DNA from 3 places in the Paenibacillus sp. J53TS2 genome. Region 1 is predicted to be linked to each of the others. Evidence: riboswitches for the same ligand, from Rfam matches in the RefSeq annotation. Region 1 holds a riboswitch; each other region holds the start of a gene.
What was found. Region 1 has a riboswitch for cyclic di-AMP ahead of KJS42_RS04570 (KamA family radical SAM protein). Riboswitches for the same ligand answer to the same signal wherever they lie in the genome.
Positions count from the first base shown of each region.

Region 2: linked by a shared signal. The riboswitch ahead of ehuB (ectoine/hydroxyectoine ABC transporter substrate-binding protein EhuB) and the one ahead of KJS42_RS04570 (KamA family radical SAM protein) in region 1 are both predicted to bind cyclic di-AMP.
Region 3: linked by a shared signal. The riboswitch ahead of KJS42_RS14720 (TrkH family potassium uptake protein) and the one ahead of KJS42_RS04570 (KamA family radical SAM protein) in region 1 are both predicted to bind cyclic di-AMP.

Region 1 is NZ_BOSK01000001.1:957,022-960,297, forward strand. It holds gene KJS42_RS04570 (KamA family radical SAM protein) at 1-1,107, opposite strand, end outside; cyclic di-AMP (ydaO/yuaA leader) riboswitch at 1,275-1,417, opposite strand; gene KJS42_RS04575 (cobyric acid synthase) at 1,441-3,018, opposite strand.
Region 2 is NZ_BOSK01000001.1:5,681-8,956, forward strand. It holds gene ehuD (ectoine/hydroxyectoine ABC transporter permease subunit EhuD) at 1-72, opposite strand, end outside; gene ehuC (ectoine/hydroxyectoine ABC transporter permease subunit EhuC) at 76-729, opposite strand; gene ehuB (ectoine/hydroxyectoine ABC transporter substrate-binding protein EhuB) at 731-1,597, opposite strand; cyclic di-AMP (ydaO/yuaA leader) riboswitch at 1,859-2,000, opposite strand; gene KJS42_RS00050 (MarR family winged helix-turn-helix transcriptional regulator) at 2,160-2,612, shown strand; gene KJS42_RS00055 (hypothetical protein) at 2,693-2,962, opposite strand; gene KJS42_RS00060 (acetate--CoA ligase) at 3,037-3,276, opposite strand, start outside.
Region 3 is NZ_BOSK01000006.1:127,809-131,084, forward strand. It holds gene KJS42_RS14715 (CPBP family intramembrane glutamic endopeptidase) at 1-694, opposite strand, end outside; cyclic di-AMP (ydaO/yuaA leader) riboswitch at 1,045-1,214, shown strand; gene KJS42_RS14720 (TrkH family potassium uptake protein) at 1,281-2,624, shown strand; gene KJS42_RS14725 (potassium channel family protein) at 2,641-3,276, shown strand, end outside.

The DNA.
Region 1 (3,276 bases):
CCTCCGCTCCGGTTTCCTCCAGTAGGCTTCGTTGCCCGGCAGGTCATCGAACCAAGCAGCCTCGTCCGGACAAGGCAAAATCATGAACTTGCCGTAATCATTGTCTCGCGACTGATGATATTTGAGATAAGCCTGGCCGTCTTCGATTGCGAGGATTTCGATTTTTCCCGAAGAGTGACTCATCGACAAGCGCACGCGCTTGCCCAGGCCCGAAGTGCGGGCCTTCGCTTCCTCAACCAGCTGGTACGCCCTTTTCAGCGGAATGACAAAATCGGCATTTCCGGCAACTGGCCGGTTGATGAAGAAATAATAGGGTGTGACGCCTGCCCAGGACAACCGATCCAGCAATTCGCCAAGCACGGCCGCATCGTCGTTAATGCCTTTGAGGATCGGCGTTTGATTGACCACTATAGCCCCGGCGTCGTGCAACGCCTGAAAGCCTCGTTTGGCCTCAGGGGTCATTTCGCGCGGATGATTGATATGCGCCATGACATAAATACGTTGGTCTACGGTGGAGAATTCCCTGATCAGATCCAGCAGCTCCGGATCTTCATAAATGCGCATGGGATTAAAAACGGGGATTTTCGAGCCGAGGCGGATGATTTTCACATGTTCAATGGCTCGCAGCTGTTCGAGTATAGTACGCAGCTTCCTCGTAGCCAGGATCAGGCTGTCACCGCCGGTCAATAAGACGTTGTTGATCTCGGGATGCTGAGCGATGTACTCGATGCCGGGCGTCACATCCGACATCGCCTCCTTCACATCGTTGCGGAACAAGCGTTTGCGGAAGCAATAGCGGCAGTAGGAGCCGCAAACCTCGGAGACGATCAACAGAGCGGTCGTCCGGTATTTGTGCTGACAGCCGGGAACCGCATAGTTCGTCGCCTCGTCGGAAGCGTCCCAACGCCCGTATTCCTTAAGCTCTCCCGTATTCGGGATCACCAGCTTGCGGATTGGGTCTTCCGGATCGTTCCAGTCGATCAGATTCAAATAGTAATCATTTACCCGAAAGACGAATTTGTCTGTAATCGGTTTCAATTCCTGACGCTCCTGTTCGGACAATTCGCTCACCTTGGCGATGTCGGTGATGTACTTCGGATTTGCCATAATCATCTCCTCCTTAAATGGGATCGATGCGTAAAGAAGTAGCGGTAGCGGGAAACCTTGCAGTGAATGCGAGTACTCCGCCGAATGCTCGGGTCATATCCCTTGAGAAGCACAAAAAGACCCCGCTCAAATAAACAGGGTCATTAGTTGATGACTGAACATATTTAAGATGACCCATCCACTGCAAACGAGGTTAGCTGACGGGCTCGGGAAAGATGGTTCCCTACGTTAAAACTAGCAACGATTCGCCCCAAAAAATGGTTCCCCCGCTTTTCGACTTTACTCATCGAAAATTAAGCGTACTATCATGCTACCTTAGAATCGCCTGATTTGTCAAAGCTTACCTTCTTCCGCGCTCGGCCGAATTCCGGAAATTTCGTAGACCAGGTCCATCCGCAAATGGCTGCGGACTACATCAGCCAGCCGGTTGAAGGCTTCCTCCTTCCGCGAGAAGGACGCAAAAGTGGTGCCCAAAGGTTCCAGTCCTTTGCTTGTACGAAGCCCATCCAGCCAGGCGCGCCGCCAGGTATCATTGTGGAACAAACCGTGTAGATACGTTCCGAACACTCTCCCGTCGGCTCGGACTGCGCCTTCCGGATGCGGGACGTCCTCCGCTCCCCCCTGCCTTGGCTCCATCCCTTCGGCTTGTAACATAAACAAAGGACTGATGTCCCGAAGGAATTGGGTCTCGCCAGCATGGATCTCATAGCCTTCTATCGGCAATCGACGATCCGAAAGATGCAGCGGAACTGGCAGGTTGTCTATCGTTTGGCCATAAACGCGAACGGTCCTTTTGCCCGGAATGAAGGTTGTTGTTAAAGGTAGCAAACCAATTCCTATCGCCGTTCTCACTTGTCCGGATTCTACCGCGTCTGGATCATGCAATTGCTCTCCCAGCATTTGATACCCACCACAAATGCCGACAAGCTGGGCTTGGGTATTCCCTTCGATCAAACTGCAAATTGCTCCCTCCAGCCCTTGCTCCCGCAGGAATGTTAAATCCCCGATCGTATCCTTGGTTCCCGGTAAAATCACGGCATCCGGATGTCCAAGTTCCGAAGGTTTACTCACGTAACGCAGTGACACATCCGGTTCAGCAGCCAAAGGTGCGAATTCGGTAAAATTAGAAATTCGCGGGTAACGAATGACCGCGATATCCAGCACCTTACCGGCAGCCTTCTCTGAGCGGGGGACATAAGTATCCAGAACAACGGAATCCTCTGCTTCAATATCCAGATCTGGCAGGAATGGGAGCACGCCTAACACAGGAATCCCGGTCCGCTGCTCCAGCCAATCCAGCCCGGGCTGCAGCAGGGACAAGTCGCCGCGGAACTTGTTGATCATGAACCCTTTGACTCGAGCTCGTTCGTGCGGCTCCAGCAGCTCCAACGTGCCGACGAGAAAGGCAAATACGCCGCCACGGTCGATATCGCCGACCAAAATGACCGGAGCATCCGCCCACTCAGCCAAATTCATATTGACGATATCCCGCTGCTTCAGGTTGATTTCCGCCGGGCTGCCAGCCCCCTCCATGACGACGATGCCGTGCTTCTCGCGCAGCCTTCCAAGCGCTTCCACCACCAGCGATTTGGCATGGGGCAGGAACTCCTCGCGATAGTCCGATGCGCTGAGATGCCGGTAAGGACGCCCGTGAACGACGATTTGCGAATGCATCTCACCCGTTGGCTTGATTAACACCGGATTCATGTCCGTGGTGGCGTCGATCCCGCAAGCCTCCGCCTGGATTCCTTGCGCCCGACCGATTTCGAATCCGTCTGGTGTAACATAGGAGTTCAGAGCCATATTCTGCGACTTAAACGGAGCTGGATGAAGCCCGTCCTGCGCGAAAATACGGCATAATGCCGTCACGATGACGCTTTTACCCACGTCCGATGCCGTGCCTTGGATCATCAGCAACGCGCTGGCCGGAGCCGGGGCATCAGAATCTGCGCCAGTAACTTCAAACTCGTCAAGCCTTTTGTTCACTTTAGCCTCCACTCCTTTCCGAATCGTGAGATTTGTTCCTCTGCAGGCTGCTTTGCCCGATTATCCCTTTCATTAAGGGTGGGGGCCCTTGTATTGTTATCGTTATTAGCACCCTGAGCCTAAGGGATAATGGTGCAAAACCTCGGTTGGGACACGGACTTGCTATGACATTAACATCTAGGC
Region 2 (3,276 bases), 950 kb from region 1:
TGCTACGACGGTCATTCTCAATGCAACCAAAAGTTCTGGAAGGATTTCGAAGGCATAATTCCAATCCCACATCCGTCACATCCTCCCTTCGGACCATTTGCGTTCCCACACCTTAATGCCGAAGGAGACCATCGAAGCAATCGCCAAATACATGAGCAATAGCAGGAGCAATATCTCCGAAGTCCAGGAAATGTAGTTATTCCGGAGAACCATGGCCTGGTAAGTGAGATCCGCCATGGTAATGAAGTAAACCAGAGAAGTCGATTTAATCAGTTCAACAAGCAAATTACCAAAGGGAGGGAGCATTCTTAAAGCCGCTTGAGGCAAAATAATATGACTCATTCTTTGCCATGGCGTCATGTTTAAAGCAATGGTTGCTTCCCATTGTCCCTTGGGTATCGCCAAGACAGCGCTGCGTACAACCTCGGAGCCGTAAGCTCCAAAATTCAATCCTACCGCTAGCACGGCCGCAAGCAACTTCGGGAGTTCCAGACCAGCGAAAGGCAATGCAAAATATAACCAGAAGAGTTGAACAAGCAGAGACGTTCCTCGAAAAACCTCCACGTAAACCGAGGATATCCAGCGAATGAGGCGCCATCGAGATAAGCACATTAGACCGGAGACGAAGGCGGCAAGGACCGCCAGTATCGTCGCCAGCAAGGCGACAGTGACAGTGATTTTTGCCCCCTCAAGCAAAGTGGGGATAAAATCGATCCAAGATTCCGGCATACTATACTCCGCAAAGCTCGGCTGCCGTCATATCCCCGGGCATTTCCTGCTCCGTAAATCCGAATTGCTGTAAAATCTCCAACAGTTCGCCCGACTCCTTCATTTTGGCTAATTCAGCATTATAGGCGTCTTGAAACTCTTTGTCCGCGAGACGGAACGCTGTAGCGCCGTATCCCCGCACGCTTTGGCCGTCAATAACCGGTTGTGAAAAATCGGCAACCCTTTCGATTTTGTCATCTCCAGCCGATTCAAGCATGGCTTGCAGCGAAGGCCCCGTCATCGTAATCGCCTCTACGCGTCCAGATTGAAGGGCGCTGATTGCGGATGCCTGGTCCGGAACTTGAATAATCCGATCATCCGGCACGCCTGAGTTTTGCAGATAGCCGATTTCCACCGCGCCTGTCATAACAGCAACACGAGCCTTCTCATGACTCGCAATGTCCTCATAGCTGCCTAGGTTAAGAGGATTCCCTTGTTTTACGGCAATCGCTTCGCCGATGCTATACTCCGGGTTAGCAAATAACACGGCCTCGCACCGTTCCGGATTGACAAACATTCCGGCGGTGATTAGATCAAATCGGTTGGCCTGTAAACCGGCGATCAAGGAGCCGAATTCGGTTAACTCGCCCTTCATCTCGTTAATTCCCAGCCGTTTGAGGATCACCCGGGCAATTTCTACCGCTTCACCGGTAAGCTCCCCGTTGGCATCTTTGTAGGCATAGGGCTTCTCATTCGCGAAACCAACCGTGATAGAGCCTTTTCGGATCGCTTCAGCCAACGTTCCTTTAGTCCCGGTATCGCCGTTCGCACCACTCTTCCCGGAATTTGCGGTAGTTCCCGAATTACAAGCGGCTAGCGAAACCGCCATAAGCAATGATATAAGCAACCATGACACTTTTCTCAACCCTACTCACAGCCTTTCATTCTTATTTTTTTCATAGGTTTAGTAGGTTTAAAATCAAGATTTATTCCACATGCGAAGCCCCCTCCTTCTTTTTTTCAAACTGGAGCTCAAAAAAAGAGACCCCTCGCTTGGGAGAAAGCATAGCTCCGCCAGCAGGGGTCCGCACAAAAAAATAGAAAACGGCCCTTAAAAAGGGCCATGGAAGTTTTCGTGAAGTTACTTGAAACTAGACCCATCCACTGCTGACGAGGTTAGCTGACGGACTCGGGTAAGATGGTACCCTACAATCGTTAAAGAATGATTCGCCCCAAAAAAACTGGTTCCCCCGCTTTCCAGTCATGAACTGGAAACTAAGCGTGTGTTTATCGTAAAGGCTATTTCCAGCAATGTCAACCCATTATCTGTAATTTTTACATTTTAAATTTCAGATGATCATTATTGTGGGGGAATAACGAAATGAACGAGCCAAAAACTTGCATCTTGCAAACATTTGATGCTATAAATGAAGCAAGAGGTGAGTTCACAAATGGAGAATCCACGTGAGTTGTTCCAAATCATGACCCGTCGTTTCGGGCTACTAAACCGGAATTGCTGCACCGTAGGCGGCTGCGACATCTCCTTGGTTCAAAGTCATATCTTATATGAGATCGACCATCGCCATAAGCCGTCCATGCAACAGATCGCCGACGCACTCGGTACGGATATTACGACGTTTAGCCGTCAGATCCAATCTCTAACGAAGCTGAACCTGGTAGAGAAAACGACCGACCCCGACGATCGCCGAGTCCAAACCTTATCACTGACTACCGAAGGCAAGTTCATCGCTACGACCATAGATACGCAGATGAATGAATATCTGGATGAGGTCTTTTCCTATATGAGCGAGTTTGAAAAAGAATCCGTCCTCCGTTCCGTTAAGCTATTTAACGATGCCATGGCCAAGTCCAGTAAGTGCTGCGCTCCGGTCACCGGTTGCTAATGTACCAACAAACAAAAGCCGGCTTGCGATTCACACCTTACCGTGAATTCGCCGCCGGCTTTTCGCCATTCGTCAAATATTCATGAATTCAATTGGTTCTCCGCTTCCGCCAATGCCGCCTGATCTTCGGCCAAATCCTCTTTAGCTCGCTCCATCGGCTCGGGATTCATTCGGCCATCAGCTTGGGCGATGGCGTTCTCCGCTTTTTCGATAGCGTTGCGGGCGCCCTCCACCGTTTCTTCACTAGGATGCGATTGAGCCTGGGTTACCGCACGATGCGCTTTTTTGACCGACTGCTGCGCGAGTGAGATGGGGTTTTGCGATTGCATGCTGGAAAACGGGTTTTCCATGTTCAGCCTCCTCTAGCGATAATGCTCTTAGGATGCGAAGAAAAGGCTGAAATCATGCACGACGCTAAGCCATATCATCTTTGCCGAAAAGCCTGTTCCTCCCTCTCACGTAGCTCCACACGGCGGATTTTCCCTGTGTTGGTTTTCGGCAAATCATCGATAAATTCAATTTGACGCGGATATTTGTAGGGCGCGGTCCATGTTTTAACATGGGCTTGCAGTTCTTTTACCAATTCAGCGCTGCCCCGGACACCTTCCTTCAGCACTACAAAGGCTTTGACGATATGACCGCGCAGTTCGTCCGGACTCGATAC
Region 3 (3,276 bases), on a different contig from region 1:
TAAAATAGCTCTCCATCGAGGACACGGCGCCGTATTCGTAACTCAGCTTGATTTGCGCTTGCGAATCGCCTAACGCGAAGCCTTTGATCAGATATTGAAGGCCGATATCCCCTTCGCCAGAGGCTAGCTCCAGATCGCTGGCTTTATAGCCAAAGGCGTTCAGGAAAGGCAACGCCAACTGTTCTTTCTCCGCTAACGTCAAATCGCCTTCCCAAGCCTTCATGGAATCGGTGGTTTCCGAGCCCAAATCAAGCATCAACTGCTTGTTGGCGTTGCTGGAGGAAGCGATCTCCTCAAAGCCGACGACTTGGCCGGTCGTCATGTGGACATCGACGGTCACAGCGCTTAGCGCTTCGGTGGGATCGTTATAACGGACGCGGAACACGTCATAAGGAAACTTCTTTTCATATGTTTTTAAGTAAGGGGCCAGAAGATCGGATTTGGTCAAATAACCAAACAAATCGGAACGTGTTTCGTATGTAATTAAGGCTTTATCCTTCATAGGTTCAGACAGATTCAGGTTTAAGACAGACCCGGCGAACTCAGCTGCGCTGGCCGCTGCTTTCGTTTTACTGATGACCTCATCCGCTTGCTGCAGCTGCAGCGATTCCGAGTCGGTGCTTGGGAACAACTGAACGGCGATAAACACAATGAATCCGAGAGCGGCCAGCAACCACAGATTCTTCGTTTTCATCCTGCGGCCAGTTGGTTTCAAAGAGGAACTCACTCGCAAAACTCCTTTTTTATTTGGTAAAATTCACTTTTTGAACACGTACTCTTTATATAGATGAGGTATGATTTCCCCCCAAGTACGTCAAAGTAAAGATAACACAGCTGCCCCCCCTGCGCCAGACGCGAGGCAAAATTGACGAGAAACGGCAATAACTCCGGCAAGCCTTCGCATCGCTCAGATACGAGGCGAAGTTTATCCCTCTACCCCTTCATTTCGCCCTTTTTTGTTCTTTTTCATGAAAATAGAGCTTTGTAGCGGAAGGAAATAAGGGATATAATCCATTTGACGAAAAAATGAATGAAAACAATTGAAAAGAAACTCGGCCGAATTTCGTAATGAAAACGGGGGAACCGTATCTTTTGGGGTGAATTTCGCAGAACTTCGCGCAGCCGGCTAGGAAGCGGCGGAAGTGTCAGCGAATAGGGCAACTGTGCATGCCCGAATCCGTCAGCTAACCTCGTAGGCCTGTGCAGCAGGAACCAAACACCGAAAGGCATTGGATTTCCAGTGCTTTTTTCTTTTGTGCTTTTTTCATAACAACGATGAGGTGAACAAGTTGCATTTTAAGAAAATAAGCCTTTCTCCCCCGCAAATCTTGGTCATCGGGTTTGCGCTCATCATTTTGCTGGGTGCGTTGCTGCTTATGTTGCCGATCTCCAGTAAAAGTGGAGAATCGCTGTCTATTGTAGACGCGGTATTCACGGCTACCTCTGCCACATGCGTGACGGGGCTGGTCGTGGTTGATACAGGGACTTACTTTTCCACCTTTGGGCAGATCGTCATTATGTTGCTTATCCAGGTGGGGGGCTTGGGCTTCATGACGATGGCCACGTTGTTTTCGCTTGTGTTTAAGCGGAAAATCTCGCTGAAAGACCGCCTCATTCTGCAGGAGGCCATGAACCAAAACACCATGGAGGGCATCGTCCGGTTGATTCGTAAGGTCCTTATGTACTCGGTGATCATTGAAAGCATTGCTGCAGTCATCTTCTCTCTGCGGTTAGCTGTGGATATGCCGTTCGGAAAAGCTGCCTATTTTGGTCTTTTTCACGCCGTATCCTTGTTCAACAATGCCGGATTCGATTTGTTCGGGGAATTCCGCAGCCTAACGCAGTATGTTGGGGATCCCGTCATGAATTTAGTGTCTATGGTACTCATCATCTCCGGGGGGCTAGGTTTTATTGTTCTTTCCGATTTGATTGATTACCGGAAACACCGAAAGCTATCTCTTCATTCGAAAGTGGTATTGTCTACAACAACCGCTTTAATCCTTATCGGTACGTTGGTCATCTTCATTTTCGAGTTCACCAATTCCAAGACGTTGGCGTCGTTGGATTGGGGAGCTAAGATTTGGAGTTCTTTCTTTCAATCTGTTACCCCAAGAACGGCGGGGGCGAACACGCTGGACATCGGTGCAATGCGGCAAGCGAGCCAATTCTTTATGATTATTCTGATGTTTATCGGAGCATCGCCAAGCTCTACAGGGGGCGGTATTAAAACGACGACGTTTACGATCTTGGTTGGCGCGGTCATCTCCATGATTCGCGGCCGGACTGACCTGGATCTGTTCCGTTATCGGTTGGCTCAGGAGCGAATCTTTAAAGCGGTCACGATCGCGATGCTGGCTCTATTCCTTGTGATCGCGGTAGCGATGGTGTTATCCACGACGGAAGATGCCAGTTTCTTAACGATATTGTTTGAATCGACTTCTGCTTTCGGAACCGTAGGACTTTCCATGGGGTTAACGGGCAAATTAACGCTTGTCGGGAAAGTGATCATTTCTTTTACGATGTTTGCAGGGCGACTGGGCATGCTGACATTGGCCTATGCGTTGGGACCGAAAAAGGGTAAAGACTTATATCGCCACCCAGAGGGTAAAATTATTATTGGATAAGGGGTATTAAACGACGATGAAGACACAGCAGTTTGTAGTGATCGGGTTGGGACGCTTTGGTTCCAGTCTGGCGCTGGAGCTCATGGACCAAGGGTACGAGGTTCTGGGTATTGATCGGAATGAAGAGCTGGTCAACGAAATGAGTGAGCACCTGACGCATGCCGTTGTAGCGGATGCGACGGATGAGGAGGTATTGAAGTCGCTGGGGGTACGTAATTTCGATTGCGGCATCGTCGCAATCGGCAATGATATTCAAACCAGCATCCTGGCGGCTATCCTCCTAAAGGATCTGGGCATTCATACCGTTGTTGCCAAGGCGATTTCCGTGTTGCACGGCCGTGCCCTTGAAAAGCTGGGCGTGGACCGGATCATTTTCCCCGAAAGGGATATGGGGATTCGTGTCGCTCATCAACTGGTCACACCCAATCTGCTGGACTATATCGAACTGTCGAAAGAATACAGCATCGTAGAGATGAACGTCCCTGCTTGTCTGAACCAAAAAAGCCTAGGCGACATCAACCCGCGGGCACGCTTCGGCTGCAGTATCGTGGCGATCCACCGCGATGGCAGTATCCTTGTGGCACCAACTGCCATGGATCAGCTGACGGAAGGCGATATCATGGTAATTATCGGAGCGAAGAAGAATATCGAG